One region of the Pelomonas nitida genome, then DNA from elsewhere that is predicted to be linked to it. Evidence: riboswitches for the same ligand, from Rfam matches in the RefSeq annotation. Region 1 holds a riboswitch; the other holds the start of a gene.
What was found. A riboswitch is a leader RNA that binds a small molecule or an ion and turns the genes downstream of it on or off. The one in region 1 is predicted to bind cobalamin.
Positions count from the first base shown of each region.

Region 2: another riboswitch for cobalamin. It lies ahead of ACG00X_RS21590 (energy-coupling factor ABC transporter permease); the one in region 1 lies ahead of ACG00X_RS18645 (TonB-dependent receptor domain-containing protein).

Region 1 covers NZ_JBIGIA010000016.1:20,266-35,040, forward strand. The annotation lists gene ACG00X_RS18625 (MdtB/MuxB family multidrug efflux RND transporter permease subunit) at 1-34, opposite strand, end outside; gene ACG00X_RS18630 (MdtA/MuxA family multidrug efflux RND transporter periplasmic adaptor subunit) at 45-1,355, opposite strand; gene pth (aminoacyl-tRNA hydrolase) at 1,506-2,138, shown strand; gene ACG00X_RS18640 (hypothetical protein) at 2,135-2,563, shown strand; cobalamin riboswitch at 2,559-2,793, shown strand; gene ACG00X_RS18645 (TonB-dependent receptor domain-containing protein) at 2,857-4,743, shown strand; gene cobU (bifunctional adenosylcobinamide kinase/adenosylcobinamide-phosphate guanylyltransferase) at 4,753-5,313, shown strand; gene ACG00X_RS18655 (ABC transporter substrate-binding protein) at 5,316-6,233, shown strand; gene ACG00X_RS18660 (FecCD family ABC transporter permease) at 6,230-7,225, shown strand; gene ACG00X_RS18665 (ABC transporter ATP-binding protein) at 7,222-7,989, shown strand; gene ACG00X_RS18670 (cobyrinic acid a,c-diamide synthase CobB) at 7,986-9,290, shown strand; gene ACG00X_RS18675 (hypothetical protein) at 9,277-9,741, shown strand; gene ACG00X_RS18680 (DUF2149 domain-containing protein) at 9,738-10,070, shown strand; gene cobN (cobaltochelatase subunit CobN) at 10,067-14,221, shown strand; gene cobO (cob(I)yrinic acid a,c-diamide adenosyltransferase) at 14,245-14,775, shown strand, end outside.
Region 2 covers NZ_JBIGIA010000022.1:27,072-41,846, reverse strand. The annotation lists gene cobI (precorrin-2 C(20)-methyltransferase) at 1-21, opposite strand, end outside; gene cbiE (precorrin-6y C5,15-methyltransferase (decarboxylating) subunit CbiE) at 14-1,351, opposite strand; gene ACG00X_RS21625 (cobalt-precorrin-5B (C(1))-methyltransferase) at 1,364-2,581, opposite strand; gene ACG00X_RS21620 (precorrin-8X methylmutase) at 2,578-3,279, opposite strand; gene ACG00X_RS21615 (sirohydrochlorin chelatase) at 3,276-4,274, opposite strand; gene cobM (precorrin-4 C(11)-methyltransferase) at 4,271-5,062, opposite strand; gene ACG00X_RS21605 (energy-coupling factor ABC transporter ATP-binding protein) at 5,052-5,921, opposite strand; gene ACG00X_RS21600 (CbiQ family ECF transporter T component) at 5,918-6,673, opposite strand; gene ACG00X_RS21595 (energy-coupling factor ABC transporter substrate-binding protein) at 6,683-7,051, opposite strand; gene ACG00X_RS21590 (energy-coupling factor ABC transporter permease) at 7,048-7,728, opposite strand; cobalamin riboswitch at 7,860-8,076, opposite strand; gene ACG00X_RS21585 (TonB family protein) at 8,132-9,223, opposite strand; gene ACG00X_RS21580 (ExbD/TolR family protein) at 9,226-9,711, opposite strand; gene ACG00X_RS21575 (ExbD/TolR family protein) at 9,724-10,227, opposite strand; gene ACG00X_RS21570 (MotA/TolQ/ExbB proton channel family protein) at 10,267-10,926, opposite strand; gene ACG00X_RS21565 (hypothetical protein) at 10,958-11,275, opposite strand; gene ACG00X_RS21560 (tetratricopeptide repeat protein) at 11,272-11,982, opposite strand; gene ACG00X_RS21555 (tetratricopeptide repeat protein) at 11,969-14,775, opposite strand, start outside.

The sequences.
Region 1 (14,775 bases):
CCGGCCGCGCGATGAAGAGGCGTGACGGGTTCATCGCCCCGGCCTCACTGCGCGGTGCCGGAGGCCGGCGCCGACGCGGCTTGCGGGCGGTTGCGGCCGCGCTCGCGCCCGCCGGCCGCCGAGGCGCCGGCGGCCGGCGCCTGGATGACCTCGGCCTTGCCGCCGTCGCGCAGGCGGTCGGCGCCATCGGTGACGACCTGGTCCCCCGGCTTCAGCTCACCCTGCACCGCCGTCGCCTCGCCGTCGGTCGCGAGAACCTGCACCTTGCGCAGCGCCACCGTGCCATCGGCCACGACATAGACATAGGTGCCCGGCGCGCCGCGCTGCACGGCTGCGGTCGGCACGACCAGCACGCCCTTGAGCGTGTCCAGCTGCAGCCGCACGTTGACAAATTGGTTGGGGAACAGGCTGCCGTCCTTGTTGTCGAACAGCGCCTTGACCTTGATGGTGCCGGTGGTCGCGTCGATGGCGTTGTCGGTGCTGGCCACGTGGCCTTCGCCGAGCTTCACGCGGCGCTCGCGGTCCCAGGCCTGCACCGGCAGCGGCTGCTTGTCACCGAGCTGCTGGCGGATGCGCGCCAGCCGCGCGTCCGGCACGGCGAAGACCACCGCCGCCGGCTGCGTCTGGGCGATGCTGAGGAGGCCGTTGGTGTCGCTGGGCGTCACGTTGTTGCCGAGGTCGGCCTGCTTCAGGCCGGCCTGCCCCGAAATCGGCGCGGTCACGCGCGTGTACGACAGCTGCAGCTTGGCGTTGTCCAGCGTGGCCTGGTCGGACAGCACGGTGGCCTCCAGCTGCCGCACCAGGGCCAGTTGCGTATCGAGCTGCTGGCGTGGCGCGGCCTCCTGCGCGACGAGGTCTTTATAGCGGGCCAGGTCGGCGCGGGCGTTCTCGAGCTGCGCCTTGTCGCGCGCCAGCGCCGCCTGCGCCTGATCGCGCGCGATCTCGTAGCTGCGCGGGTCGATGAGCGCGAGCAGCTGGCCGGCCTTCACCGGCTCGCCTTCCTTGAAGTAGATCGCCTTCAGCTCGCCGCTGACCTTGGCGCGCACGACGGCGGTGTTCGCCGACGCGATGCTCCCGATGGCCTCCACGGCCACCGGCAGGTCACGGCGCTGCACTGCGGCCACCGACACCGGTTGCGTGCCGCTGCGGCCGAAGCGGCCCGCACCGCCGGCACCGGCCGCACGCCCGGCCCCGGCGGCGGCCGATGCAGCACCGGCCGGGCCGCCCGCCACGCCGGCGTCCCGGCTCTTCCACCACCACGCGGCCAGTGCGACGGCCGCAACACCCATGACGATCAGCACCCCCGTCCGGACCTTGCCGGCCGACCTGCTGCGTTGGCATTCGTTGTTCTGCATTCGGGTCTACTCCTGAAGCGCGCAGTGTCCGGGGCGAATGTAGCTGGCGCGTTGCTGGGCCCAAGACCGGCCCGCGAATGGGTGATGCGCTAGGCACCGGGCCCGGCCACGGATCACGCGACACCGCCGGACTGGCCCTACGATGCCCGCATGATCAAGCTCATGGTGGGCCTGGGCAATCCAGGTGCCGAATACGAAGACACGCGGCATAACGCAGGGTTCTGGTGGATCGACGGACTGGCGCGCGGCCTCAAGGCCAGCCTCGCACCGGACAAGGCCTATCACGGCCTGGTGGCACGCGTGAACAACGCGCCCGGGGCCAGCGGCCCGATCTGGCTGCTGCAGCCCATGACCTACATGAACCTGTCCGGCAAGTCGGTCGCGGCGCTCGCGCGCTTCTTCAAGATCGCGCCGGAGGAGATCCTGGCCATCCACGACGAGCTGGACCTGCCGCCCGGCGAGATGAAGTTCAAGAAGGGCGGCGGCAACGGCGGCCACAACGGCCTCAAGGACATGCAGGCCCAGCTGGGCAGCGGCGACTTCTGGCGGCTGCGGCTGGGCATCGGCCACCCGGGCCACAAGGCCGAGGTGGCCGGCTATGTGCTGCGCAAGCCGCCGCTGGCCGAACGCCAGGCAGTGGAGGACTGCATCGAGAAGAGCTACGGCGCCGTCGAGCTGATGCTGCGCGGCGAGATGGACAAGGCGCTGGCCAAGATTCACGCGAAACCGCCCCGGCCCAAGCCCCCCATGCCCGCCCCGCCGACGGACACTGCGGCCTCATGAAACCGCTGCTCGCCGCCCTCGCGCTCACCCTCGCCGTCATGGCGCAGGCCCAGGCCCAGACCCAGGTGCGGCAAGCCCATGTCTACCGCTGCGGCCCCGAGGGCCGCGACCTGCGCGACTCGCCCTGCCAGGGCGCCGCCGCCGCCAGTGCCGTGGCCTACGACGAGCCGAGCGCGGCCGACAGCAAGGCCGCGCGCGAACGCCACCTCGCCGACGCGAAGCAGGCCGCGGCGCTGGCCGCCGCCCGCCGCGCCAGCGAGGCCGAGGCGCGCCGCCAGCGCGCCCAGCACATCGGGCTGCAAAGCCAGGCCGCCCCCGCCCAGGCGGCCAGCGCGCCGCCGGTCACACAGATCAAGCCGCCGAAGACGGCCAAGCCCGTCAAACCCAGCAAGCCCGCGCCCGGGGCCAGCAAGCCCACTCGATAGAATGCGCCTTGTTGGTGCTCGCGCCCGCTTTCACGGCGGCTGCAGTTCAACGGGAATCAGGAGGGCAAGCGGCCACGCCGTGAACCTAACCTGAGCTGTCCCCGCAACGGTAAGTGGACGAGGCCGCCGCGCCTCTCCGTTCGACTCGCAAAGCCACTGGTGCACCGCACCGGGAAGGCGTCGAACGGTGCGCCACCAGCCCGGATACCGGCCAACGAGGGGGCTTCTGCGGAAGCCGTTTTTCATCCTTGCTGCGGGGGTCAGCACGGCTGATTGGTCGTTTGCGCTTTCTCATGTCCCAATTTTTCTTCGCGGCCCGTCGGCCGCTGCTCGCTCTGTCCGCGCTGGCCCTGGCTGCGTCCGCGCACGCCCAGACCCCGACCAAGCTCGACACCGTCGTCACGACCGCCACCCGCACGCCGCAAAAGCTGTCCGACGTGCTGGCCGACATGACGGTGCTGACACGCGACGACATCGAGCGCCAGGCCTTCGGCTCGCTGGCCGATCTGCTGCGCCGCCAGGTGGGCTTCGAGATGATCCGCAACGGCGGCGCCGGCGCCAACACCAGCCTGTTCGTGCGCGGCGCTGACACCCGCCACACGGCCGTGCTCATCGACGGCGTGCGCGTGGACTCGCAGGCCAGCAGCGGCGTGTCGTGGAACGCCATCCCGCTGGCGCAGATCGAACGCGTCGAGATCGTGCGCGGCCCGGCCAGCGCGCTGTACGGCTCCGACGCCATCGGCGGCGTCGTGCAGATCTTCACCCGCAAGGGCGACGCCAAGCCGGTCGTCGACGTCGGCGTGGGCGGCGGCAACCGCGGCCTGGCCAAGGCGGACGTCAGCGTCAGGGGCCGCACCGGCATCGTCGACTACGCGCTGTCCGGCGCACGCGAAAGCAGCAACGGCTTCAACGCCCGGCCTGCCGCCGCCACCGCCACCTTCACGCCCGACGACGACGGCTACAGCAGCCGCAACGCCAGCCTGCGCCTTGGCGTGCAACTGGCGGCCGAACACCGCGTGGAAGTCAGCGCGCTGACCAGCCATGTCGACGCCGAGTACGACTCCAGCGCAACCGCCAAGACCAACGACCGCACGATCTCCGACACCCGCGCCAACCGCCTGGCCTGGGCCGCGCAGTGGAGCGACGCGTTGCGCAGCGAACTGAGCGTGGGCGAATCGACCGAGCGTTACGAGACCCAGCCCAGCCCCTACGTCACGAAGACGCGCGTGCGCACCTACGGCTTCAACACCAGCTTGAACCTGGGCACGATCGGCACGCTGCAAGGCCTGCTGGAACGCCGCGAGGACCAGCTCGACAACAGCGGCCTGGTCTCTGCCGCGCAGCCCGGCCACGGCGAACGCCACCAGGACGCCTTCGGCGCCGGCTGGGCCTGGGCCAACGGCCCGCTGTCGCTGCAGCTCAACGCCCGCCATGACCGCGACAGCGAGTTCGGCGGCACCAGCACCGGCTCGGTGGCCGGCGGCTACAAGCTGGGCGGCGCCTGGCGCCTGCAGGCCTCGGCGGGCACCTCCTTCCGCGCGCCGTCGCTGTACCAGCGCTTCTCCGACAGCGGCAAGGCATCGCTGCGCCCCGAGAAGGGTCGCAACGCCGAGCTGGGCCTGCACTACGCATCGGGCAACGACGAGTTCAGCATCACCGCCTACCGCAACCTGGTGCGCGACCTCATCGTCTACGTGTCCAAGCCCACCCCCGTGGCCGGCCCCTGCCCCAGCCTCTACGGCTGCTACGACAACGTCAGCGAAGGCCGGCTGCAGGGCCTGAGCCTGCGCGGCGCCACGGCACTGGGCGCGGTGCGCCTGTCCGGCACGCTGGACCTGCAGGCGCCCAAGGACAGCGACAAGGCGTCCGCCAACTACGGCAAGCTGCTGGCGCGCCGCGCCAAGGCGCATGGCACCGTGCGCGCCGAGACCGACATCGGCGCCTGGACGCTGGGCGGCCAGGTGCTCGCCAGCAGCAAGCGCACCGACAACCTGAGCACCGGCTACCAGCTGGGCGGCTACGCGACGATGGACCTGGACGCCCAGTACACGCTGTCGCGCCAGGTGGGCCTGCAGTTCAAGGTGGACAACGCGTTCGACCGCAAGTACGAGACCGCGCGCACCTACGCCGTCTCGCCGCGTCAGGTCTTCATCGGCCTGCGCTTCACGCCGCAACTCTGAGGACGCTTCGTGGCCGCCCACCATCTCATCGTCGGCGGCCAGCGCAGCGGCAAGTCGCGCCACGCCGAGCGCCTGGCGCAGGCCTGGCAGCGCGCCGAGGCCGGCCACACGGTCACCATCGTGGCCACGGCGCTGGCCTTCGACGCGGAGATGCAGGCGCGCATAGACAAGCACCGCGCCGACCGTCCGGCCAGCTTCGCCACCGTCGAGGCACCGCTGGCACTGACGGCAGCCCTGCGCGAAGCCGCCGCGCCCGGCCGGCTGCTGCTGGTGGACTGCCTGACGCTGTGGCTGACCAACTGGCTGATGCCGATGGACGACGCGCCCGACCTGCCCGGCTGGGCCGCCGAACGCCAGGCGTTGCTGGACGCGCTGCCCACGCTGCCGTCGCCGGTGGTGTTCGTGTCCAACGAGGTGGGCTGGGGCGTGAGCCCGATGTCGCGCGAAGCGCGCTTCTACGTGGACGAACTGGGCCGGCTCAACCAGGCCGTGGCCCGGCGCAGCCAGAACCTGACGCTGATGGTGGCCGGGCAGGCCTGGACGCGCGCGGTCGAGAAGGACGAGGAATGACGATGACACGACGACTGCTGGCGGCGCCGCTGCTGGCACTGGCCGCGCTGGCCCAGGCCGCGCCGATCACGTTGAAGGACGACCGCGGCGCCACCGTCACGCTGCCCGGCGTGCCGCAACGCATCGTCAGCCTGCTGCCGTCGCTCACCGAGACCGTCTGCGAGCTGGGCGACTGCGCCAAGCTGGTGGGCGTGGATCGCTTCTCCAACTTTCCCGAGCGGGCCCAGAAGCTGCCCAAGCTGGGCGGGCTGGAAGACACCGCCGTCGAAGCCCTGGCCGCGTTGAAGCCCGACGTCGTGCTGCTGGGCGTGTCCGCGCGCATCGTCGATCGCCTCGAAAGCCTCGGCATCAAGGTCATCGCGCTGGAGCCCAAGCGCATGACCGATGTGCAGCGCGTGATCGGCACGGTGGGCCAGGTGCTGGAGCGCCCCGACGAGGCGCGCCGGCTCTGGAACCGCATCGACGGCCACATTGCGCAAAGCGCCGCCACGCTGCCGGCCGCAGCGCGCGGGCTGACGGTCTATTACGAGGTCGACTCGGCCCCGTACGCGGCCGGCGCCGCCTCTTTCATGGGCGAAATCCTGACCCGCCTCGGCGCCCGCAACATCGTGCCGCCGGAGCTGGGCCCCTTCCCCAAGCTCAACCCCGAATTCATCGTTCGAGCGGACCCGCAGGTCATCATGGTCGGCCAGCGCAGCGCACCCGGCCTGCCGCAGCGGCCCGGCTGGGCCGGCCTGCAGGCGGTCAAGAACCAGCGCCTGTGCGTGTGGGTGCCGGCCGAGTCGGACGTGCTGGTGCGCCCCGGCCCGCGCATGTCGGAGGCGGCCGCGCTGATGGCGCGCTGCCTGCGCCAGGCCGCCGCCGGCCCCGTGCCGCTGCCCACCGCCGCATTCACCGCCCCGCCCGGGGGCATGCGTTGAACGTCGGCACGCGTGGCCGCGCTGCGCTGCTGCTGGCCGCCACGGCGGGGCTTTTCGCGCTCGGGCTGAGTATCGGCAGCACCGGCTGGAGCCCGCTGACGGCGGCCGACGACAGCCTGCGCCAGCTCCTGTGGGACATCCGTGCGCCGCGCACGCTGGGCGCCTGGCTGGCCGGTGCGCTGCTGGCGCTAGCCGGCGCCATCGGCCAGGGGCTGTTCCGCAATCCGCTGGCCGACCCCTATCTGCTGGGCAGCTCCGCCGGCGCCAGCCTGGGGCTGGCCGTGATGCTGTTCTTCGTGGGCATCTCGCCCGCGAGCACCATGCTGGCGCTGCGTGTGGGCATGACCGGCTCCGCCTTCATCGGCTCGGTGGCCGCCGTGCTGCTGACGCTGACGCTGGCCCGCGGCGTCGAGCAGACGCTGCGCCTGCTGCTCGCCGGCGTCATCGTCGGCGTGGTGCTGGGCTCCGGCACGGCGCTGCTGACCCTGATCAACCTCGACGTGATGCGCACCATGCAGTCCTTCATGCTCGGCAGCACCGGCTTCCTGGGCTGGACCTCGGTGCTGGTGCTGTTCGCGGCGCTGGCACTGGCCGGCCCCATGGCGCTGGGCTGCAGCCGCGGGCTGGACGCGCTGAGCCTGGGCGAGGCCACCGCCCGCACGCTGGGCGTGCGGCTGACACTGCTGCGGCTGCTGCTGATCGCCGCCATGTCGCTCAGCACGGCCGCTGCGGTGGCTCAATGCGGCCTGGTGGCCTTCGTCGGCCTGGTCGCACCGCACCTAGTGCGCAGCTGGGGCAGCGTCACGCACGGCGCGCTGCTGCTGCTGGCGCCGCTGACCGGCGGCACGCTGCTGCTGGCGGCCGACATCGCCGCGCGCTGGGTCATCGCGCCGCAGGAGCTGCCGGTGGGCACCATCACCGCGCTGCTCGGCGGCAGCTATCTGCTGTGGCTGATGCACCGGCGCGGCCTGCCCCTCGGGGGTCGGCGATGAACGCGCCGGCACGCCTGGCCCTGGCGCTCAACGGCCTCGCCCTCGACGGCCGGCCCGTGCTGCAGCCGCTGCAGTTCGCACCCGAGCCCGGCCGCTGGACGGCGATCGTGGGGCCCAACGGCGCCGGCAAGTCGACGCTGCTGCGCGCCCTCACCGGCCTGCTGCCGTTCGACGGCCAGCTGACGCTGGACGACCGCCCGTGGCCGGCCTGGCCGGCGCGCGAACGCGCGCGTGCGGTGGCCTGGCTGGGCCAGAACGAGGGCGACGCGGACGAGCTGTCGGCCGAGGACGTCGTCATGCTCGGGCGGCTGCCGCACCAGGCGTGGCTCGCACCGCCCACGGCGCAGGACCACGCCGCCGTGCAGCAGGCCATGGCGCAGACACAGAGCTGGGACTGGCGCGGCCGGCGGCTGGCCCAGCTGTCGGGCGGCGAACGCCAGCGCGTGCTGCTGGCGCGGGCGCTCGCCGTCCAGGCCCGCGTGCTGCTGATGGACGAGCCGCTGGCCCACCTCGACCCGCCGCACCAGAGCGACTGGGTGCGCATCGCGCAGGCCCAGGCCCGCGCCGGCGTCGCCGTCGTCAGCGTGCTGCATGAACTCAACATCGCCCTGCAGGCCGATTGCCTGCTCGTCATGGACCAGGGCCGCATCGTGCACAGCGGCGCGCCCGGCGACGCCGCCACCCACGCGGCGCTGCAACAGGTCTTCCAACACCGCCTGCTCATCCTGCAGGCCCAAGCGCGCTGGATCGCGCTGAACGCATGAGTACCACGCCCGCCCTCTTCATCAGCGCCCCCTCCTCCGGCTCGGGCAAGACCAGCGTCACCGCCGCCATCGCGCGCTCGCATGCCCGGCGCGGCGAGCGTGTGCGCGTGTTCAAGACCGGCCCCGACTTCCTCGACCCCAGCATCCTCGAACGCGCCAGCGGCCATCCCGTCTACCAGCTGGATCTCTTCATGGGCGGCTTCACGCACTGCCAGGCGTTGCTGGCCAGCGCCGCCCGCGAGGCCGACCTCATCCTCGTCGAGGGCGTCATGGGCCTGTTCGACGGCGACCCGAGCAGCGCCGACCTGGCGGCCACCTTCGGCCTGCCGGTGGTCTGCGTCATCGATGCCTCGTCCATGGCTCAGACCTTCGCGGCGCTGGCCACCGGGCTGGCGGGGTTCCGGCGCGACCTGCGCCACCTCGGCGTCATCGCCAACCGCGTGGGCAGCGCCGCGCACGCCCGCATGGTGGGCGAAGGCCTGCCCGACGAGCTGCCGCTGATCGCCGCGCTGCCCCGCGAGCCGCGCCTCACGCTGCCGGAGCGGCACCTGGGCCTGGTGCAGGCGATCGAGCAGCCCGGGCTGGATGCGCTGCTCGACGCCTGGGCCGATGCCTGGGACGCCGCGCTGCGCCCAGGCCTGACGCTGCGGCCCCATCCCATCGAGGACGTGGCTGAAGAGGCGCCGCGGCCGCTGCTCGCCGGCCGGCGCATCGCCATCGCGCGCGACGCGGCCTTCGGCTTCATCTACCCCGCCAACATCGACCTGCTGCGCGCCATGGGCGCCGAGCTGGCGTTCTTCTCGCCGCTGCGTCACGAGCCACTGCCCGACTGCGACGCGCTGTGGCTGCCGGGTGGCTACCCCGAGCTCTACGCTGACAAGCTCGGCGCCCACCCGACGCTGGCCGCCGCGCTGGCCGCGCACGTGGCGGCGGGCAAGCCGCTGCTGGCCGAATGCGGCGGCATGCTGGCCTTGCTGGACGAGCTGGTCGACGTGGCCGGCGACCGCCACCGCATGGCCGGCCTGCTGCCCGGCCGCGCCCATGTGCGGCACCGCCTGGCCGCGCTGGGCCTGCAGGCCATCGACTGGCCCGAGGGCCCGCTGCGCGGCCACACCTATCACTACTCGACGCTCGAGACCCCGCTCACGGCGATCGCCACCGCCACCAACCCGAACGGCGGCAAGGCGGCCGAGGCGCTCTACCAGCAGGGGCCGCTGCGCGCCACCTACGTGCACCACTACTTCCCGTCCAACCCCGAGGCCGTCGCGGCCTTCTTCCTCGGCACCGATGGCCATGCTTGAAACCACCTTCGCCCACATCGCCCAGGCCCTGCTGTGGCCGGTGCTGCTGCTCGTGGCCCTCGGCTTCGTCTACGCGCTGTGGACGGCGGGCGCCACGCTGATGGAGGCGCTGCAGCGCCGCCGCCCCGGCTACCGCACGCTGCAGGTGGCCGACGACAGCAGCCTGGAGGGGCTGGAGCTGCAGATCGCGCGCCGGCTCGAACCCACGCGGCTGCTGGGCCGCGTCGCCCCGCTGCTGGGCCTGATCGCCACCATGGTGCCGCTGGGCCCGGCGCTGCAGAGCGTGGCCGCCGGCCAGGGCCAGCAGGCGCTGGCGGTGTTCAGCTCGGCGTTCTCGGGCGTGGTGCTGGCGCTGGCGGCCGCAGCCATCGCGCTGGTGGTGTATTCCGTGCGCCGCCGCTGGCTCATCGCCGAACTGTTGAGCATCAAGGCCGAGAAGGGCTGGGCATGAGCCGGCGGCTGAACATCCTCGCCGAAGAGGACGACGACCCCATGCTGTCGGCCGTCAACCTGGTGGACGTGTTCCTCGTGCTCGTCGTCGCGCTGCTGACGGCGGTGGCCATGCAGCAGCAGTCGCAGGCCGACGAAACCATCATCCGCAACCCCGGCCAGCCGGGCATGGAGATCATCGTGCGCCGCGACGGCCAGGAGGTGCGCTACCGCGGCAACGGCGGCAGCGCCGAGGGCCAGGGCGAGCGCGCCGGCGTGGCCTACCGCATGAAGGACGGCAGCATCATCTACGTGCCCGAAGGCGGCGACGCCGCATCCGCGCCGCGATGAGCCGGCTGGCGCGCTGCCTGGGCCTGGCCCTGCTGTGCCTGCCGCTGCTGGCGCAGGCCGCCGGCCGGCTGCTGTTCATCGGCGTGGACATCACGCCGGCCGCCAAGCAGGCGCTGATCGAGCGCGAGGGCCGCGCCGCCGGCTTCAGCGTGCAGCGGCTGGAATACCCGCTGCGCGGCGGCGTGCCGGCGCAAGACCCGGCCCTGGCGCAGGCGCTGCGCGGCGCCGATCTCGTGTGGGTGGACATGCCGCACGCCAGCGTCGAGGCGCGGCTGCATCAGCTGCTCGACACCGCGCTGCAACGCGCCGCGCTGCCGGCGGACCGCGTGCTGTGGATCCCGGCCGGCGAGCCCGCCGCCGGCGACCTCAGCCCGCGTGCCTATCTGCAGGCCGGCGGGCCCGCCAACACGCGCGCCGCGTTCGCGCTGGCACGCGCCCAGCTGCTGGGCCAGCCCGCACCCGCCCTGGCGCCGCCGCTGCCGCTGCCGCAGCGCGGCGTGTACTTCCCGGGCGCGCCGGCGCTGTTCGCGAATGCCGGCGAGTTCCGCGCCTGGGCGGCCCGCGAGGGCCACACGGGCGAGCCCGTGGCGCTGCTGCTGCATCGCTACCACTTCGTCCAGGGTGACACGGCCTGGCTGGACCGCTGGCTCGCCATGTTCCGCCGCCGGGGGCTGCTCGCCTACGCCGCCTTCAGCAGCCAGCTGGGCGACGCACCGCTGACGCAACTGCTGGAAGCCGACGGCCAGCTGCAGGCCCGCCTCGTCGTCAACCACAGCCTGCTGACGCAGGGCGCCAACCTGCAGCCCACCTTCGAGCGCTGGGGCGCGCCGGTGCTGCAGACCCAGCCCTACCGGCAGGACGCGGCCGCCGCCTGGGAGGCCAGCGAAACCGGCCTGGCGCAGTCCGACATCCCGTTCTACTTCGCCCAGCCCGAGGCCGCCGGCCTCATCGACCCGGTGGTCGTGGTGGCGCACCCCAAGCAGGGCGAGGCCCAGCTCATCGACCGCCAGGCCGCCAGCGTCGCGGCCAAGGCGGCACGCTGGGTCGCACTGCAGACCAAGCCTCACGCCGACAAGCGCCTGGTCGCCTTCGTCTACAACTACCCGCCGGGCGGCAGCAACTTCGGCGCCTCCTTCCTGAACGTGCCGCGCAGCCTGGCGCGCGTGACCGAGGGCCTGCGCGACGCCGGCTACACCGTGACACCGCGCGCTGAGGGCGAGTGGATCGCCGAACTCCAGCCGCTGCTGTCGGCCTACTACCCGGGCGCCGACCTGCGCGCGCTGCTGCAGGCCGGCCAGGCCGCCGCGCTGCCGCTGGCCCGCTACCAGGCCTGGTTCGACGCGCTGCCCGCCGCCGTGCGCCAGCCCATCGTCGCGCGCTGGGGCGTGCCGGCCAGCAGCCGCTATGTTCAGGCCTGGCAGGGCGAGCCGGTGTTCGTCATTCCGCGCCTGCAGCTGGGCGCGCTGGCCGTGCTGCCGCAGCCGCCGCGCGAAGAGACGCTGCGCAACGGGCAGGACCCGTTCATGCACCGCAGCAAGACGCCGCTGTCGCACCACTACCTGGCCACCTACCTGTGGGCCCGCGAGGCCGACGCCGTCATCCACTTCGGCACCCACGGCACGCAGGAATGGGCGCCGGGCAAGCTGCGCGGCCCCGACGTGCTCGACCCCGTCTGGCTGCCGCTGGGCGACGTGCCCGTCATCTACCCCTACATCGTCGACAACCTCGGCGAGGCGCTCACCGCCAAGCGCCGCGGCCGCGCGCTGATGGTCAGCCACCGCACGCCCAGCTTCGCGCCGGCCGGCTTCAATGCCCGCATGGCCCACATGCACGAGCTGATGCACGAATGGGAAACCGTGGACCCCGGCCCGACGCGCCAGGGGCTGGAGCGGCAGATGATTCAGCAGTTCGTGGAGCACCAGCTGCACCGCGACCTGGGCTGGACGGCCGAGCAGATCGCCGCCAACTTCAGCGGTTTCCTGGAACTGCTGCACCCCTGGCTGGACCGCCTCGCGCAGAGCTCGCAGCCCAAGGGCCTGGCGGTGTTCGGCGTGGTGCCCGACGAGGCCCAGCGGCGCGGCTCCATCCTGCAGCTGCTGCGCGTGCCGCTCATCGAGGCGCTGGGCGAAGACATCGACGAGGCCTTCCTGATCGACCATGAAGGCGTGGGCCAGGCCCGCCCGGCGCGCTGGCTGGCGCTGGCACTGCAGGACGCCAAGGCCGCCAGCCACCTGGACCTGCGGCCCTCGGCCTGCATCGCCGCCGGCACGGCCGCCGCAGCGTCGGCAGCGTCCGCGGTGGCCGCCGAGCTGCGCCATGCCGCCTCGGCGCCGGCCGGCGCCGCCAGCGCCCCGCTCGTCACCTGCGGCGACGGCTTCGTGCCCAACCGCGCGGCCCGCAAGCCCATCGACACGGCGGCGCTGCACGCGCTGGCACTGCGCGCCCAGCAGATGTGGGCGCGCCTGGCCATCGAGGGCGAGATGCCCGGCCTGCTGCGCGCCCTCGACGGCCACTTCATCCCGGCCGCCTACGGGGGCGACCTGCTGCGCAACCCCGACAGCGTGCCCACGGGCCGCAACCTCACCGGCCTGGACCCCAACCGCCTGCCGACCCGCCAGGCCTACGAGGCTGCCCAGGCCTTGTTCAAGCGCTGGTATGCCGAACAGGCGCGCACCGGCCAGCCACCGCAGCGGCTGGCGCTGTCGCTGTGGGCCGGCGAGACGCTGCGCCATCAGGGCGTCATGGAAGCGCAGGCGCTGGTGGCGCTGGGCGCGCGGCCCGTGTGGGACGCCACCGGCCGGCCGACCGGCGTGGCGCTGATCGCGCCGGCCGAGCTGGGCCGCCCGCGCGTGGACGTGCTGCTGTCCGTCACCGGCTCCTACCGCGACCAGTTCCCCGCGCTGATGAAGCTGCTGGACCAGGCCGTGGCCGCCGCCGGCGCGGCCGAGTCCGACAACGCCATCGCGCGCAACAACCGCGCCATCGAGGGCGAGCTGCGCAAGGCCGGCGTGAAACCCGCCCAGGCCCAGGCCTTGTCGCTGGCCCGCGTGTTCGGCAACCCGGCGGGCGACTACGGCACCGGCATCGCCGACGCCGTGCAGTCCGACGGCCTCCAAAGCGGCAACGGCCGGCCCGACCCGCGCCTGGGCCAGCTCTTCCTGAGCACCATGAGCCAACCCTATGTCGACGGCGAGCCGCTGGCCGTGCCCGCCGCGCAGGCCCGGCAGGCGCTGGGCGCCCACCTGCGCCACACCGACGCGGCGCTGATGTCGCGCAGCAGCCACCTCTACGCCATGGCCAGCAGCGACGACCCCTTCCAGTACCTCGGCGGCCTGGCCGCCGCCGCCAAGGTGGCCGGCAAGACCGGCGACATCGCGCTGCACGTGAGCCAGCTGCAGGACGCCGCCGAACAGCACACCGAGACCGCCGCCCAGGCCATCGCGCTGGAGATGCAGACGCGCTACCTGCACCCGGGCTGGCTCAAGGCGCAGAAGGCCGAAGGCTGGGCCGGCGCGCTGCAGGTGCTCAAGGCCGTGCAATACAGCTACGGCTGGCAGCACATCGCCCCGGGCACGGTGCGCGCCGACCACTGGCAGAGCTTCCACGACGTGCTGGTGAGCGACAAGCACAAGCTCGGCGTGCCCGACTGGCTGCGGCAGAACCCGCAGGCCTACGCGCAGGCGCTGGAGCGCCTGGTGCAGGCCGACCGCATGGGCTACTGGCATCCCGACGCCCAGACCCGCCGCGAGCTGGCCAGCCGCTACCGGGAGCTGACCGCCGCCGCGCCGCTCGCCAACGAGCTGGCCGGCGTGCGCCGCTGGGCGGCCGACCAGGCCACCCAAGCCGTGCCTGCCGCCCCGGCACCTGCCGTCGCGCGCGCGGCGCGTCCGCCCGCCCAGGCGGCCGCACCCGCAACGGCGGCACCTCCGCCCCGCGTGCGCGGCCTGCAACTGCAGGCGCAGCAGCGGCCGGCCCCCGCCGGCGCTGCGGCCTCGCCGCTGGCCCAGGCGCTGGCCGGCGTGGGCATGCTGCTGCTCGTCGCCCTCGGCGCCGCGTGGCAGGGCCGGCGCGGCCTGACGCCGGCTGCGGCCGATGCAGGCACGCACCGTGCTGATGGAGCCGGCCGGCGCGTGACGCCGGTCGTGTCCTGACTTGTTGATGGAGAGTTCCGAAGATGGAGATCGAGCAACCCCCGGTGAACCGCGAACGCGTCATCCCCATGGGCGAGCGGCGCGGCCTGGTGCTGGTGCACACCGGCGACGGCAAGGGCAAGAGCACCGCCGCCTTCGGCCTGGCCCTGCGCGCGCACGGCCGCGGCAAGCCGGTGCTGATCTACCAGTTCATGAAGGTGCCCAGCGCCCGCTTCGGCGAACACCGCGTGTTCGAGCAGCTGGGCGTGCCCATCATCGGCCTGGGTGACGGCTTTTCCTGGAAGAGCCGCGACCTGGAGCACAGCGCCGCACTGGCCCGCGAGGGCTGGGCGCGCGCCGAGGCCACCATCCGCAGCGGCGACCACTTCCTCATCGTGCTCGACGAGATCATGTACCCGCTGCGCTACGGCTGGGTCTCGCTGCCACTGGTGCTGGCCTGCCTGCGCGAGCGGCCGGCGCACGTCAACGTCGTGCTGACCGGGCGCGGCGCACCGGCCGAGCTGATCGAGCTGGCGGACACGGTCACCGAAATGGTGATGATCAAGCACCACTAT
Region 2 (14,775 bases), on a different contig from region 1:
CGGCGACACGGGTTCATTCATCAGCGGCCTCCTGCGGCGCCTCGGCCGCGCCGCGCCAGGCCGACACGATCCACACCGGGTTCTCCGCCACCATGCGGTGCATGTGAAGAATGGGTTTGCTGCGCGCTGCCTGCAGCTGCACCACGTCCCAGCGCAGCCCATCGATCTGGGCCTGCAGCGCTTGCAGAGCGGCGGTGGCCGCAGCGAGGTTCTCCAGCGTCACAAAGTTCATCACCAGCCGGCCCTCGGGGCGCAGCCGCTCCAGGACCAGCCCGATCAACGCGCCCAGCTCGCCGCCCGAGCCGCCGACGAACACCGCATCGGGCGCCGGCCAGGCCTCCAGCCCGAGCGGCGCCTTGCCGTGCTGCAGGCTGTAGTTGCTGACGCCGAAGGCCTCGTGGTTGCGGCGCGCGATCGCCACATCCGCCTCGTTCTTCTCGATGGCATACACATGGCCCCGCGGGCACAGCCGCGCCGCTTCCAGGCCCACCGAACCCGAGCCCGCACCGATGTCCCACACCACGCTGTCGGCGCGCAGCTGCAGGCGCGCCAGGCTGACCGCGCGCACCTCCTGCTTGGTGATCAGTCCCTTGTCCGGCTGCCGCTGGTGGTAGGCCGCATCGGGCAGCCCGAAGCTCACCGGCCGCGGCGCCGGCCGCTGGCGCCACAACAGCACGACGTTCAGGTCGGCGAACTGCATCTGGGCGGCCTCGGCGGGTGCCAGCTGCGGCAGCACGCGCTCCTGCGGCTGCTGCAGCCGCTCGGCCACCGCCATCTGGAAGTCATCGCCCAGGCCCTCGGCCAGCAGCAGGCGCGCGATGCGGTCGGGGCTGTTGTCGGGGCTGGTCAGCACCAGCAGCCGGTCGTGGGCGCGCAGCGCCTGCGCCAACGGGTACAAGCCGTGCGCGGGCGTGCTGCCGCGGGCCCACTCGCCGGCGTCCTTGCCGTGCGCCGACACGATGCGCGCGTCGTGCCAGGCCAGGCCGATGCGCGCACAAGCCAGCTGCAGCGTCGAGAGATGGGGGTGGATCTGCAGCGCATCGATGCACAGATGCTGGGCCAGATACGGCGCGATGCCGTGGCACAGCGGGTCGCCCGTGGCCAGCACCACGCAGCACTGCAACTGCTCGCGCGCGGCCCGCACCCAGTCGGGCACACGGCCGAGCGCGCCGGTGAGGTCGTGGCGCACGGCGCCGGGCTTGAGCCAGTCATCGAACAGCGCCAGCGTGCGGCTGCCGCCGATGACCACATCGGCCGAGCGGATCAGCGCGCCGGCCGTGGCGCCCAGGCTGGCCATGCCGTCGTCGAGCACGCCGATCACATGGCAGGGGTTGGGATCTCTTTCAGACATGTCGTGAGGCGCTCAAAGGTCGGTGTCGGCGGGCGCGTCAGCGTCCGGCAGGTGGTCGGTGCCGGTGCGGCCGGCGGTGGCGGGGCGCTCGCGCACGCGGGCCGGGCCCGAAGCGACATCGGCCACGCACTGCCCGTTGAAGTCGCACACCAGCACCCGCAGCGCAAACGCGCGGTCGTAGCGGTCTGGCGCCAGCAAGGTGTCGATGGCGGCTTGCGCCAACGCGCGGTGGAAGGCGTCGCCCAGGCCGCGCTCCACCATCAGCTCCGCGCCGAAGCGGGCCGTCTCGGCCGCCGCGATGGCCTGGCAGTCGGCCTCGGCCGCACCGATGCGCCGGGCGATGTCGGCCACCAGATCGGTGTCCACGACGTTGCGGTTGGCATGCGTGATGGTTTCGCCCTGCGCGATCTTGGTGAGCTTGCCCACCATCACCGCTAGCACCACCAGCTCAATGCCCTGGGCCACCACTTCGTCCAGCGCGTAGCGCAGGAAGTCGCCCATCTGCACGAAGCAGGCCTGCGGCAGCTCGGGGCGTTCCGCGCGCAGCGCAGCAATCGCAAAGCTCTCGGTGCGGCCGCCGGTGGTCAGCGCCACCAGCCCATGACCCACGGTGGCCGCCACCTGCACGCCCTGCACCACGCTGGCCCGCCAGGCCGCCGTGGAGTACGGGCGCACGATGCCGGTGGTGCCGAGGATGCTGATGCCGCCGAGGATGCCCAATCGCGCATTGGTCGTCTTGCGGGCCATCTCCTGGCCGCCCGGCACGCTGATGGTCACGGCCACGCCATGCTGGGCCAGCAGTTGCGGTGCGGCTTCGCGCAGGTTGTCGGCGATGTTGCGGCGTGGCACGGGGTTGATGGCCGGCCCGCCGACGTCCAGGCCCAGGCCGGGCATGGTGACGTGGCCCACGCCGTCGCCGGCATGGAAGCTCACCTCCTGGGCGCGGCCGGGCAGCAATTGCAGATCGACGGTGAGGTGGGCACCATCGGTGCAGTCCGGGTCGTCGCCTGCGAACTTCACGACCATGGCGTGAGCCATCTCGCCCGCGCTGCGGCCGTCATGCACGTCGAACCAGACACGGTCGCCATTGGGCAGCAGGCTCTCGATGCGATCGGGCACCGCGCCGCCGGCCAGCCCCAGCACCGCCGCACGCGCCGCCGCGGCCGCACAGGCGCCCGTCGTGAAGCCGGTGCGGGTGCCGCGCGGGGGTGCCGGCTCCTTGGCCTTCATGCACGCGGCTCCGGCAGCGCCGCAGCGGCCTGGCGCTGCTGGGCCTCGGCCAGGGCCAGCAGCGCGTGCAGCGCGGCCACCACCAGCGTGGAGCCGCCCTTGCGCCCGCGAATGACGATCCAGGGCACCTGCGACACCTCGCTCATCAGCGCCTTGGATTCGGCCGCCGAGACGAACCCCACCGGCATTCCCACCACCAGGGCCGGGCGCGCGCCGTCATCGCGGATCAGCCGCACCAGCTCGATCAGCGCCGTGGGCGCGTTGCCGATGCCAACGATGGCGCCGTCCAGCAGCCCTTGCCGGTGGGCCTTGCGCATGGCCTGCACCGCACGCGTGGTGTCTTCGGCCTGCGCGGCCTGGATCACGTCATCGTCGCTGATGAACTGCCAGGGCTTCATGCCGAAGTGATGCAGCCGCGGGCGCGACAGCCCGGAGCAGATCATCTCCACGTCGGCCACGATGGGCGCGCCGCCGCGCAGCATCGCGGCCACGCCGGCCTCCACCGCCGCCGGATGGAACTCGGTCAGGCCGTTGAAGTCGAAGTCGGCATTCGCATGGATCATGCGGCGCACGATGGCCCATTGCGACGGCGTGTACGCATGCGGCCCGGCCTCGGCATCGATGATGGAAAAGCTGTCGTGCTCGATCACCTGGCCGGCGCGTGTGAGCTGCTCGGTAACGGTGTTGACCGTGCTCATGCCGGCTGGCTTTCGTGCGGATGGGCATGAGCATGGTCGTGGCCATGTGCATGAGCATGGTCGTGGTCATGGCCGTGCGCATGGTCATGCGCACCCGCCGCGATGCCCGCCGGATGCACGTGGACGACGTGTTCGTGCGCGTGCTCGTGCGTGTGCTCATGCGAATGGCCGTGGCCCGCGTCGTGCGCCAGCTCGCGGTAGCTACAGCCGTCGCAAGGCAGGCGGCTGTCGGGCACCTGCGCGTCCAGGTCCAGCACGCGCTGCGTCATCAGCTCGAAGATCTCCGGCTCGAAACCGAAATGCTCCGTGCAGTGGAAGCGCAGCTGCGGGTATTGCAGGCGCAGGTGCGCCACCTGCCGGTGGATGCGCTGCATCAGCGTGCCGGTGTAGAGGTAGTAAGGCAGCACGACGATCTGCGTCATGCCCAGCAGCGCCTGCCGTTGCACCACGCGCTCCAGCCGGGGCCAGGTGATGCCGGTGAAGGCCAGGTCCACCAGTTCGTGGTCGCCCGACTCCAGCAGCCAGCGCGCCATCTTGGCCATGTCGCCATTGGCGCCGCGGTCAGACGAGCCCCGCCCCAGCAGCACCACGCCGGTGGTGGTGGGGTCGGGCATGTCCAGCGCCTGCATGGCCTTGCGCAGGCGGCGGCGCAGCACGGCCAGCACCGGGTCGCAGGCGGTCAGGTGCGGCGCCAGCAGGATCTCGGTCTGCGGGCAGCTCAGCCGCGCCTGCTCGATGGCTTCGGGCACTTCCATCTTCACGTGGCCGGCGGCATTGAGGATGAGCGGCACCACCAGCACGCGCCGGGCGCTGCGGGCAGCAGCGAGCAGTCCCTGGTTCAGCGACGGCGCGGCGAACTCGATGAAGCAGACCTCGATGCGCCACGCCGGCTGGCGCTGCCGCCACTGGTCGGCAAAGGCCAGGATCTCCTGGTTGCCGGAATCCTCGCGGGAGCCGTGCCCCACGATCAGGACGGTGTCGGTGGGGCTGATCATGCAGTGGCCTTTCGGAATCGATGGGTGAAATGAGGGTCGTAAAGCTTGGAGCGCACCAGCGTCTCCCAATGACGCGAGCCCAGCGTGGGGCTCGCAACGATCATGGCCTGGCTGACCACGCCGGCCTCGCGGCAGCGCTGCTTGATGTCGGCCAGCGTGCCGCGCAGGATGAGTTCTTCGCCAGGCCAGCTGGCCTTGTGCACCACCAGCATGGGCGCGTCTTCGGGCCAGCCGGCTGCGCGCAGCGCGGCCTCCACCTTGTGCAGCAGCGTGATGGACAAAAAGATGCACAGCGTCGTGCGGTGCGCCGCCAGCGCCGCGAGGTCTTCGCCCTCGGGCATGGGCGTGCGGCCCGCCACGCGGGTGAGGATCACGCTCTGCGTGACCTCGGGCAGCGTCATCGACTCACCCGCTGCCGCCATGGCGGCCATGGCCGACGAGACGCCGGGCACCACGCGCCACGGCACGCCGGCCGCGTCCAGCGGGCGTGCCATCTCGATCAGCGCGCCGTAGAGCGACGGGTCGCCGGTCTGCAGGCGCACCACCGTCTGGTGCTGGCTCGCACGGCTCACCAGCCATTCGGTCATGTCCTCCAGCGTCATGTCCTTGGAGTCGCGAACATCGCAACCGGGCGGTGCATAGGCGGTGGCGGCGCGGTCCACCAGCGAGCCGGCAAACAGCACCGCACCCGCCTGGGCCAGCAGCTTCTGGCCTTTGACGGTGATGAGCTCCGGGTCGCCCGGGCCCGCGCCGACGAACCAGACCGTGCCGGGGAGTTCAGCCTTCATGGATCAAACTTTCTGTAGCAACAGGCTGCGGGCGAGCGCGCAGCGCCGCCAACAAGCCTTCGATGGAACGAGGCACCGGCGCCGCCGGCAGCAGGCCCTGGCGCGCCAGCTCGGCGTGCAGGGCCATCACCTCGGGCGGGCGCTGCCCCACGTCGGCCCAGGCCTGCGGTTGCGCCAGCAGCGCCTGGGCCGCGCGCGAGAGCTGGCAACGTCCGTTCGCCATCACATGGATGTCGTCGGCCCAGGCGGCCGCAAAGGCCGCGTCGTGGGTCGACACCAGCACCGTCACGCCCTGCATCGCCAGCGCATCCAGCAGGTGCTGCAGGTCGATCTGCATCGGCAAGTCCAGGCCCGCCATGGGTTCGTCCAGCACCAGCAAGCGCGGCCGCATGGCCAGCACCCCGGCCAGGCAGACGCGCTTCTTCTGCCCGAAGCTCAGGTGGTGCACCGGGCTGCGCGCATGGGCCTGCATGCCCACGGCTGCGAGCGACTCGGCCACCCGCTGCCGCACCTCGGCGTCCGGCAGGCCCAGGTTCAGCGGGCCGAAGGACACGTCCTCCTCCACATGGGCCGAGAACAGCTGCCGGTCGGGGTTCTGAAACACCAGCCCCACCTGCTGGCGCAACGCGCGCAAGCCGTCGCGGCCGTAGCTCACCGGCTGCCCCTGCCACTGCAGCGTGCCCGACTCGGGCTGCAGCAAGCCGTTGAGATGCAGCATCAGCGTGGTCTTGCCCGCGCCGTTGGCGCCCAGCAAGGCATTGCGGCTGCCGGGGCGCAGCGCCAGGCTGCAGTCGCGCAGGCCGTGGCTGCCATCCGGGTAACGATAGGTGGCGCCGCGCAGCTCGATCAGCGGGCTCATGCCCCACCTCCAACCCGCGTGGCCAGCACGGCCAGCACCAGCGCCAGGCCGCCCAGCAGCGCCACGGCATGATGGCGCCCGCTGCGGGCCCACTGCGGCGTCAGAAAGCGCAGCTCGCCGGTGTCGTTGCGCGCCTGGGCCGCCGCCTGCAGCGCGCTGGCCCGGGCCCAGACCTGCACCGCCAGGCAGCTGATCAGCCGCGCCGTCGAGCGCAAGGCCTGGCCCGGCGTGCCGTGGCCCAGGCGGGCACGTTGCGCGGTGAGGCCGTCGGCCCAGGCTTCGCCCAGCACCGCCTGCATGCGGTAGGCCAGCAGCATCAGGTCCAGCAGCAGCGGCGGCACACGCAGCCGGCGCAGCAGGCCCAGCAGGTCGCCGAGCGGCGTCGTGAGCACCAGCAGCAGCAAGGCGGTGCACAGCGCTGCGGCGCGGCTGGCCGTCATGAGCACCTGCGGCAGCAGCTCCGGCGCAAAGCGCCAGGCCAGGCCGTCACGGCCGGGCGCCAGGGTCACCAGCATGCTGAGGCAGGACAGCGCCAGAAAGCCCAGCGGCGCCCGCAGCACGCGCACGTAGGCGCGCCAAGGCGTGCGCGCCCCGGCCACGGTCACGGCCGCCAGCAGCAGCGCGAGCAGCAGCGCCGCCGCCGGTGAAGCGGCCAGCCAGGCTGCCGCCATGGCCGCTGCACAAAACAGCGCCTTGGCGGAGGGCGCCATGTGGCGCCACGGGCTGGCATAGGCCAGGCGTTCAATGGTCACGGCAGGCGATCAGGGCTGCGGCGGCGTGGCCGGGGGCGGTGTGTTGGCCGCCGACGCCTCGCCATCACCGCGCGCGGCGGCTGCGCGGGTCTTGGAGACCCCCAACCAATAGCCGATCACGCCGGCCCCCAGCGCGGCCTGCAACGCGAACAGCAGCGACGCGATTTCGCCGCTGGACGGCTCGAGCACCGGCCTGAACCAGGGCTTGTAGTCGGGCGCGATGCGGGTGATGGCCTGCTGCGCGCGAGCGTCTGCCCCTTCGAAGAGTTCGCCGGCGGCGCCCTGCTCATCGAGCGGCCCCTGGCCTACCCACAGCAGCGGCACGGTGGTCAGCGCCACCACGGCGGCCCACATCAACCAGGCCTTGCGTCTGCTCATGGCATGGCCCTGCGTGGCAGCGCGAGCACCGGCAGGTGCTGCAGCTCGCGGGCGTTGAATTGCGCCATCGCGTTGACCACCAACACCGTCAGCAGGCCTTCCGTGATGGCCAGCGGCAACTGCGTCAGCGCGAAGATGCCCGCGAACTTCTCGAAGGACAGCAGCACGCCGCCCACGGGATCAGGAAAGGCCAGCGCCAGTTGCAGCGAGGTGGTGACATAGGTGGCCAGATCGCCCAGACAGGCGGCCAAAAACACCGCCGGGCTGCGCGCCAGGCCCAGCACGCAGGCGAGCCGGAACACCCCGTAGGCCACGAACGGCCCGACGATGGCCATCGAAAACACATTGGCGCCCAGCGTGGTGAGGCCGCCATGGGCCAGCAGCAGCGCCTGGAACAGCAGCACCACGAAGCCCACCGGCACCATCGCCGCCGGGCCGAACAGCAAGGCGCCCAGCCCCACCCCGGTCGGGTGCGAGCAGCTGCCGGTGACGGAAGGCAGCTTCAGCGCCGACAGCAAAAAGGCGAACGCGGCACTGACCCCCAGCAGCATGCGCTGATCGGGCTGCTCACGCAGCCGACGGCCGGCCGCAGCCAGGCCCCAAGCCAGAAACGGCGCGGACGCCACCGTCCACGCCAGCGCATGCTTGAAAGGCAGAAAGCCCTCCATGATGTGCATTCGATACCTCCCGTCGAATGGTTCAAACTGAACACCAATCGAGGGGAGACATGGCGGCGACATCGGCAGCCCGGGTGCTGCGTGCAGGCAGTGCGGGTCCGACAGCGACGTCCCTCACCCCGGGGAATGGTGCTGACATCTGCCATCGGGCCGGTATTCTGGCTGGCCGTCTTCCTCTCCTGCGCCTTCCCGTGCGATGCACAGTGGCTGGTTGCAGGATCGTCAGGCTTACAGCAGCGGGGGCTGCACCGGAATGGCGGTCAGATCGATGGACCTGCCCGCTTCACCGGTTTCCCGTTTAACGCGCCGCTCGTGAGAACGGCGCGCACCCAAGGCGCGGCGGATGTTAACCGCAGCCTTGGGCGCTCACCTGGAGAACGCCACGCGGGCGCGCCAGGAGGCGTCAGGACGGCAGGAAGTCCAGCGGGTAGGTCACCACCATCTGGTCCACCTGCTTGGCGCCGAAGTCGAACTGCTTGATGCGTGCAAGCAGCTTGCGCTCCAGCTCGGGCGTCTTCAGCTCGCTGGAGACGATGCGGCAATCCACCACCTCGCCCGACGGCGCGATCTTCAGTTCCACGACGACCTTGCCCTGCAGCGCGGGGTCCTCCCGCAGTGCACGGTTGTAGATGGCGTAGATCGAACCCTTGTTGCGCTCGAACACCAGGCGCACGTCCTCCAGCGACCGCGAGGCCTTGCCGCTGCCGCCGCGCTGCAGCGAGCCGCCGGCCCCACCATTGCCGCCGCCCAAGGTGTTGCCCTTGCCACCCTGGCCGCCGCCGCCGACACCCCCGCCGCCGCCACCGCCCACCACGCCTTCCACCAGCGTCGTGGAGCGGCCGGCCAGGCCGCCACCGCCGGTGTTGCGGCTGTAGGCCGCCGTGTTGATGCCGCCGCTGCCGCCGGCCGCGTTGGAGGTGATCATGTTGCGGTCGGGCAGACCGGCCTCGTTGCCGGCACCCACGCCGGGGCCGACACCGGCGCCCACGCCAGGCCCCTGCTTGATGTCCTGCCGGAGCTGCACGGCGGCCGGCGCCGCATGCAGCGCACCGATCTCGTCCTTCATCGCCAGCAGACCCACGCCGGCCGCCTTGCGGCGCGCGGCCGCGACCTCGCCCGGCGCGCGGTCGGGCAACGGATTGCGAGCCTCCGGCACGGGTGCGCCCTGCAGCGGCGGCGCCTTGGGCAGTGGCCGGGCTGCCGGCTCCTGCGCCTTCTCGGGCTCGTCGCGGGTCGGCGCCTCCGGCTTGGGCTTGACGGGCGGCGGCAGTTGCTCCTTCTCCACCTTCTCCACCATAAGCTTGGCCAGGCGCGCCGGCAGCTCGGGCGGCTTGGCGCGGTCGACGACGGGCTTGGGCATGAACAGCAGCACCAGGCACACGACCGCCACCGCTGCCAGCACCGTGTGCAGGATGCGACGATAGCGGGCATCGTCTTCCGGCACGTCGGCCCAGGCCAGCACGTCCGGGCGGAACGTAATCGCGAGCGCGGACATGGTCAGGTCTTCCTTTGCACGGCGAAGGCGATCTCGACGAAGCCGGCGCGAGCGCCGGTGTACATCACCTTGCGCAGCAGGCTGTAGGGGATGTGCTTGTCACCCAGGATGGTCACCGCCTTGCTGGTCCCGTCCTTGTCGGCACCCAGCACGGGGCGTGCGGCCAACAGGTCCAGCTCGGCCTTCAGTGCCGGGATCAGGTCGTCCTGCAGCTTCAGCGCGTCGGCCACGTCGGCGACCTTGCGGCCCTCGACGACGATCTCCGTGTCGCTGACCGAGACGACGATGGTCTGGCGCGGCGTCTTCTCGGCCACCGACATCGGCAGCTTCACGGCACGCGCATTGGTCAGCGTCTCGATGCCCGTGCTGGACATCAGGAAGAAGATCAGGATGGTGAAGATGTCGATCAGGGCGACCAGATTCATGTCGAGCCCCGAGTTGTTGCGCGCGAGGCGGGCGGCACGCTTCTGGACAGGCGTCAGTTTCATGCGCGGCCTTTGCTAGTTCTTGCGTGCGCTGGTGGGCGCGTCCCCGATCGAGATGTCCGGGAACAGCTCGATGTCGGGCGTCTTGCCGGTGGCACCGGGCGGCCGGGCCTGGCGCACCGCGTCCATGACCTGCACGAGGTTGTCGTAGGCGGTGTCGGGCTGGGCCAGCACGCTGGCCGACCGTGTGGCCGGGTGCTTGGCCTTGATGGTCTGCATCAGCGTGGACAACGTGGCGAGGTCATAGCCCTGCGGCGTGGACGGGATGCGCTGGATGAGGCCGCCGATGCGGTCGCCCACCTCCAGCGCGTCGGGGCGCATGACGATCTCGAGCTTGAGCAGGTTGTCGGCATCGATCTGCTCGGGCCCCGAACTCTTGGCCGGCAACGACAGGTCCAGCACCGCCAGGTGCGAGAACACCGCCGTGGACAGCAGGAAGGGCACCAGCACCACAATGACGTTGATGAACGCCGTGACTTCCAGATGGACCACGTGCTTGCGCGGACGGCGAACCGGCATGATCAAGCCTCCTGAACTGGGTGGTTCGGCATGGCCACTTCAGCGGCCCGACGCGGCTTGCTGCTCGGCGCGGATGCGGCCCGTCACGTTCAGGAAGCTGATCTTGGCGGCTTCCAGGCCGTCGACGATCTCGCTGGTGCGCGCCTGCAGGAAGGCGTGGATGAGCAGGAACGGAATGGCCACCGACAGCGCGAAGGCGGTGTTGTTCATCGCGATGGAGATCGACGCCGACAGCAGCTCGGCCTTCTCGGCCGGATTGACGGCGGCCACGGCGGTGAAGCCCTTGATCAGGCCGATGATGGTGCCCAGCAGGCCGACCAGCGTGATCACGTTGGCGAGCGTGGCGATGTAGTGCGTGCGCTTCTCCAGGCGCGGCACGATCTCCATCATGCCCTCCTCCATCGCCGCATCGAAGTCTTCGCGGCGGCCCGGGCTCTGCATGCGCTCCAGGCCGTTGACGACGATCTTGCCGATGGCCGCCTCGGAGCTGGTGGCGATGTTGTGCACCTCCTTGAACCGCCCACTCTGCAGCACCGGCAGCATCTTGGCCCACAGCTTGCGGTTGTCGGCCCGCGCCTGGCGCAGGAAGATGAAGCGCTCGATCGCGATCGCCAGGCCCACCGCCATGATGGCGATGCTGAAATAGATAGCGACGCCGCTGTCCTGAAAGAATTTGACGGCGAAATCGACGACGCTCATGGGCTTCTCCTGAAAAAGACGGATACGAAAGTTAGGGGCGGGCTGGCGGGATGGCGGGGGCGGCAGCAGCCGGTGCGGCCGGCGCGGTGCCGGCCTGTGCGTGGTACTGCACCTGGCGGCGGAAAACGTCGCGGTCCACCGGTGCCAGCGTTTCATCGAGCACGCTGGCGGCCGGCCGGCCGGACAGCTGGCCAGGCAGCGGCTTCTTCCACGGCACGATGTAGAGCACCTTGGGCAGTTCGCGGTTGCCGATGATCTTGGTCTGGTCGATCTCGGCGCGGTCTTGCGCACGGGCGCTGGCGGCGAGCAGCACCAGGGCCGTCATGACGAGCGGGGGCCAACACCTCATGGGGTCTCCTTCTTCGCGGCGGCAGCGGCTGCCGGCTTGCGGTTCTTCAGGTCGGCGACCCACTTGGTGACGGCGGCGTCACCTTGCGGCGTCAGCGCCAGGTAGCGCTCGTACAGCGCCAGCGCGCGCGCGCCGTCGCCGAGGTACATGTCCTGCAAGATGCCGAGGTTCAGCACGGCCGGCGCGCAGTTCGGGTCGAGTGCCAGGGCTTGCTCGTAGGCCTGGCGCGCCTTGTCAAACTGGCCGGCCTGGCGGTAGGCCACGCCCAGCTCGTTGTGAAACAGGGGTTGGCGGCGGCTGAGCCGGACCGCCGTCTCCAGCTCGGCGATCGCCGGCGCCAGGCGGTTGCCGCGATCGCGGTAGATGACGCCGAGATTGGCATGCGGCCCGCCGAGGTCGGGGTCGGACTTGGTCAACGCCAGCAGCACGCGCTCGGCGTCGTCCAGGCGGCCGGCGCGCATCAGGCGACGCGCCTCGTCGAAGGCGCGCTGCGCTGCCGGCGTGACGACGACCTGCGGCTCGGCCTCACCGGCACCCGCCGCCTGCGGCGCCGATGCAGCCGCCGCGGCGGCCGGTGCAGCGGCAACGCGGGTGTCGCTCAAGAAACTCGGCAGGCTGGCGCAGCCGCCCAGCGCGAGGGCGGCCAACAGCGCCGCCACACGCAGGTGCACACGATGGGCGCCGGCCCGATGCTCAGCGGATCGCATCGACCCCTCCTTGGCTGCGTTCCACCTTGCCGTAGCGCACCGGGCGCAGTTCGCGCAGCGCGGCAAAGCTCTTCTTGACCCACTCGTCGTAGATGCCCTGCGTCGTGCGGCGGGCGTTGGCCTCGTGCAGCTCCGTCGCCTGCTCCTCGAAGGGGTAGGCCTGCTCCTCCAGCATCACGTTGTATTGCTCCAGCTCCAGCCTCGACAGCTTCTTGGGCCGCTGCGAGTCCAGCAGCGCCTTGCCGAAGTCCTGGTAGAGCGCGGCCGTCTGGTAGGACGCGGCCGTCACGACGTCGGCCACACCGTAGTCGGCCGCCACCGCGTAGGCCTTCAGCGCCTCTTCCATCTTGGCCTTCTTGGCCTTGAGCTGCTTGGCCAGCGGCTCGACGAGCGCGATCTTGCGGTAGGCGTCGACGGTAGGCTGCGCCAGCGCCAGCGCGGCGGTCGCCCCGAGGAACTGTGTGCGCGGCGTGCGTGCGGCGCCACCGGCCTGGTCGGCCTGGTAGATGTCGCGCATGAGGGCCAGCTCGCGGGCCGCGCTGCCGTCGGCGCGGGCCAGCATCGCCAGCCGGTAGCGTGCCTCCACCGCCGTCTCCAGCGGCTGCGGGAACTGATTCACGTAGCGCTCGTAGGCCTGGGCCAGCGCCGTGCGGGCGGCGGGCGCCATGGCGTCCGGCGTCTTGCCAGCGGCCTTCTCGCGCAGCTGCACGGCCTGCCACAGCGCGGCGCGTGCCTGCTTGGCGTCGGGCTGCGCGGCCGCCAGGCGCTCGTACTCGCCGGCCGCCTGGGCCCAGCTGCCCTTCTCCGTGTAGACGAAGGCGAGCTTGCTCGTCACGTCAGCCTGAAGGTTATGGCGCGGATAGCGGCTGCGGAAATCTTCCAGCGTGCTGGCGGCGGCGTCCCAGTCCTGGAGGCCGATCAGCGCGGCGGCGGCGTCGTACTGCGCCGTGGCGCGAACGGCGGAGTCTGGCGACAAGGCGCCGATGCGCATGAAGTGCGCCACGGCTTCACGCGCCTGGCCACCCGCACGCGCCTGCTCGCCCTGGCGGTAGACCGACGCGGCCAGGCGCTCGGCCAGCTCGCGGCGGCCGGCCTCGTTGGCAGGCGTCAGCGCCAGCACCTCGCCATAGGCTTTCTCGGCCTGCGCGAACTCGCCCCGCTCGAACGCGGTGTGCGCGACCACGGTCCACGCAACGCGGCGTTGGGCTGCGGCGGCAGGCGGCTGCAGCGCCAGCACGCGGCCGGCCGTCTTTGCGGCCTGCTCGCCGTCGCCCAGTGCATACCACTGCTCGGCCGCACGTGTCAGCACGGCGCCGGTGCGCGGGTCGCCCGGGAAGGCGTCGGCAAAGCGTGCCGCACTGGCGGCCGCGGCCTTCTGCAGCGCCGGCTGATCGGCGGCCGCCGCGCCCTTCTCCAGCGCCGCGTAACTCAGCAGCGCCGTGTAGCCGGCGTCGGCGCTCTTGGCGTGCGCCGGGTATTGGTAGGCCGTCTTCTCATACTCGGGCAGCGCCTCGGCGTAGCGCTTGTCTTCGTACAGCAGCTCGGCCAGCAAGAAGTTGTTCTGCGCCGCCTCGGGTGCGTTCGGGAATGACGTCAGGTACTGGCGATACCAGCGCACCGCTTCCTGGTAGTCGGCCGAGGCCTTGCTCTTCTGCGCCAGTGCATGGTGATGGCGCGCCAGCTCGGTCAGGTGGGTCTTGACCAGCGGCTGCGCCTTTTCCCAGCCCTCGGGGTTGGCCTGGCGGAACTCGCTGCCCACGCCGTAGCGCGAGACATAGTCCTTCTTCGCCGCCAGCGCCTGGTTGACGAAGCCGTTGCCCTGGTAGATGTCGATGACCCGCGCCTGCAGCAGCGGCGCCTGCGCGTTCAGCGGGTCGTGCCGCGCGAACGCGCCGAAGGTGTCGGCCGCGTCCTTCAGCCGCTCCTGCTTCAGGTAGAGCTCGCCGAGCTGCTCGTAGACGCGGAACTCGTAGCTGCGCCGCTGCGGCGAATTGACGTAGCCCTGGATGGCGTCAGCGCCCTGCAGGTTGGCCAGGCTGAGGCTGGTGACGCGGAAGGTGTCCTCCAGCAGCTCGCGGTCGGCACGGGTCAGGCCGGGCAGGCTTTGCAGCTCACCGGGCTGGCTGAGCACGTCGGCCTTCAGGTCCAGCACGCCGAAGAAGGATTGCAGCGACTCCTCCAGCTTGGCCTGCTTGAAGCGCGACCAGCCCTGCATGTAGGTGGCGCGCTCCTGGAAGGGGTTGGCGCCGCGGCCGGCCAGCAGCGTACCGTAGGCCTGCTCGGCGCGGGCGTAGTCGCGCATCGCGAACAGCATCTCGCCGCGACGGAACTGCGCTTCGTCGCGGTAGGCCGTCTTCGGGAATTCGGCCACCAGCCGGTCCAGCGTCGCCATCGCCACTTCCAGCTGACCGGCCTGCTCGTAGGCGCGGGCCATCTGGTAGAGCACGCGGTCGTTGCCCGGGTCCTTGGGGTAGGCCTTCAGGTAGTCCTGGTAGCGCACCAGGGCGGCTGCGTAATCGGGGTTGGCGGCGGCCGCGCCGGCCGCCGAGCGGTTGTCGGCGCTGTCCATCTCCAGGTCGCCCAGGCGGCGCATGGCCTCCGCGCGCTGCGGTGCGCGCGGCGCGACTTCCAGGAACTTGCGGTAGGCCGCAATGGTCTGGTCCTCGCTGGGCGGCACGCCCCGGTCCTGCTCGACCGTCACGCTGCGGCCGGCGAGCGTCTTGAGCGTGGGCGTCTCCGGCACGGCCGGGCGGCGGCTGGCGCAACCGGCCAGGCCGCACAGCAGCATCAGGA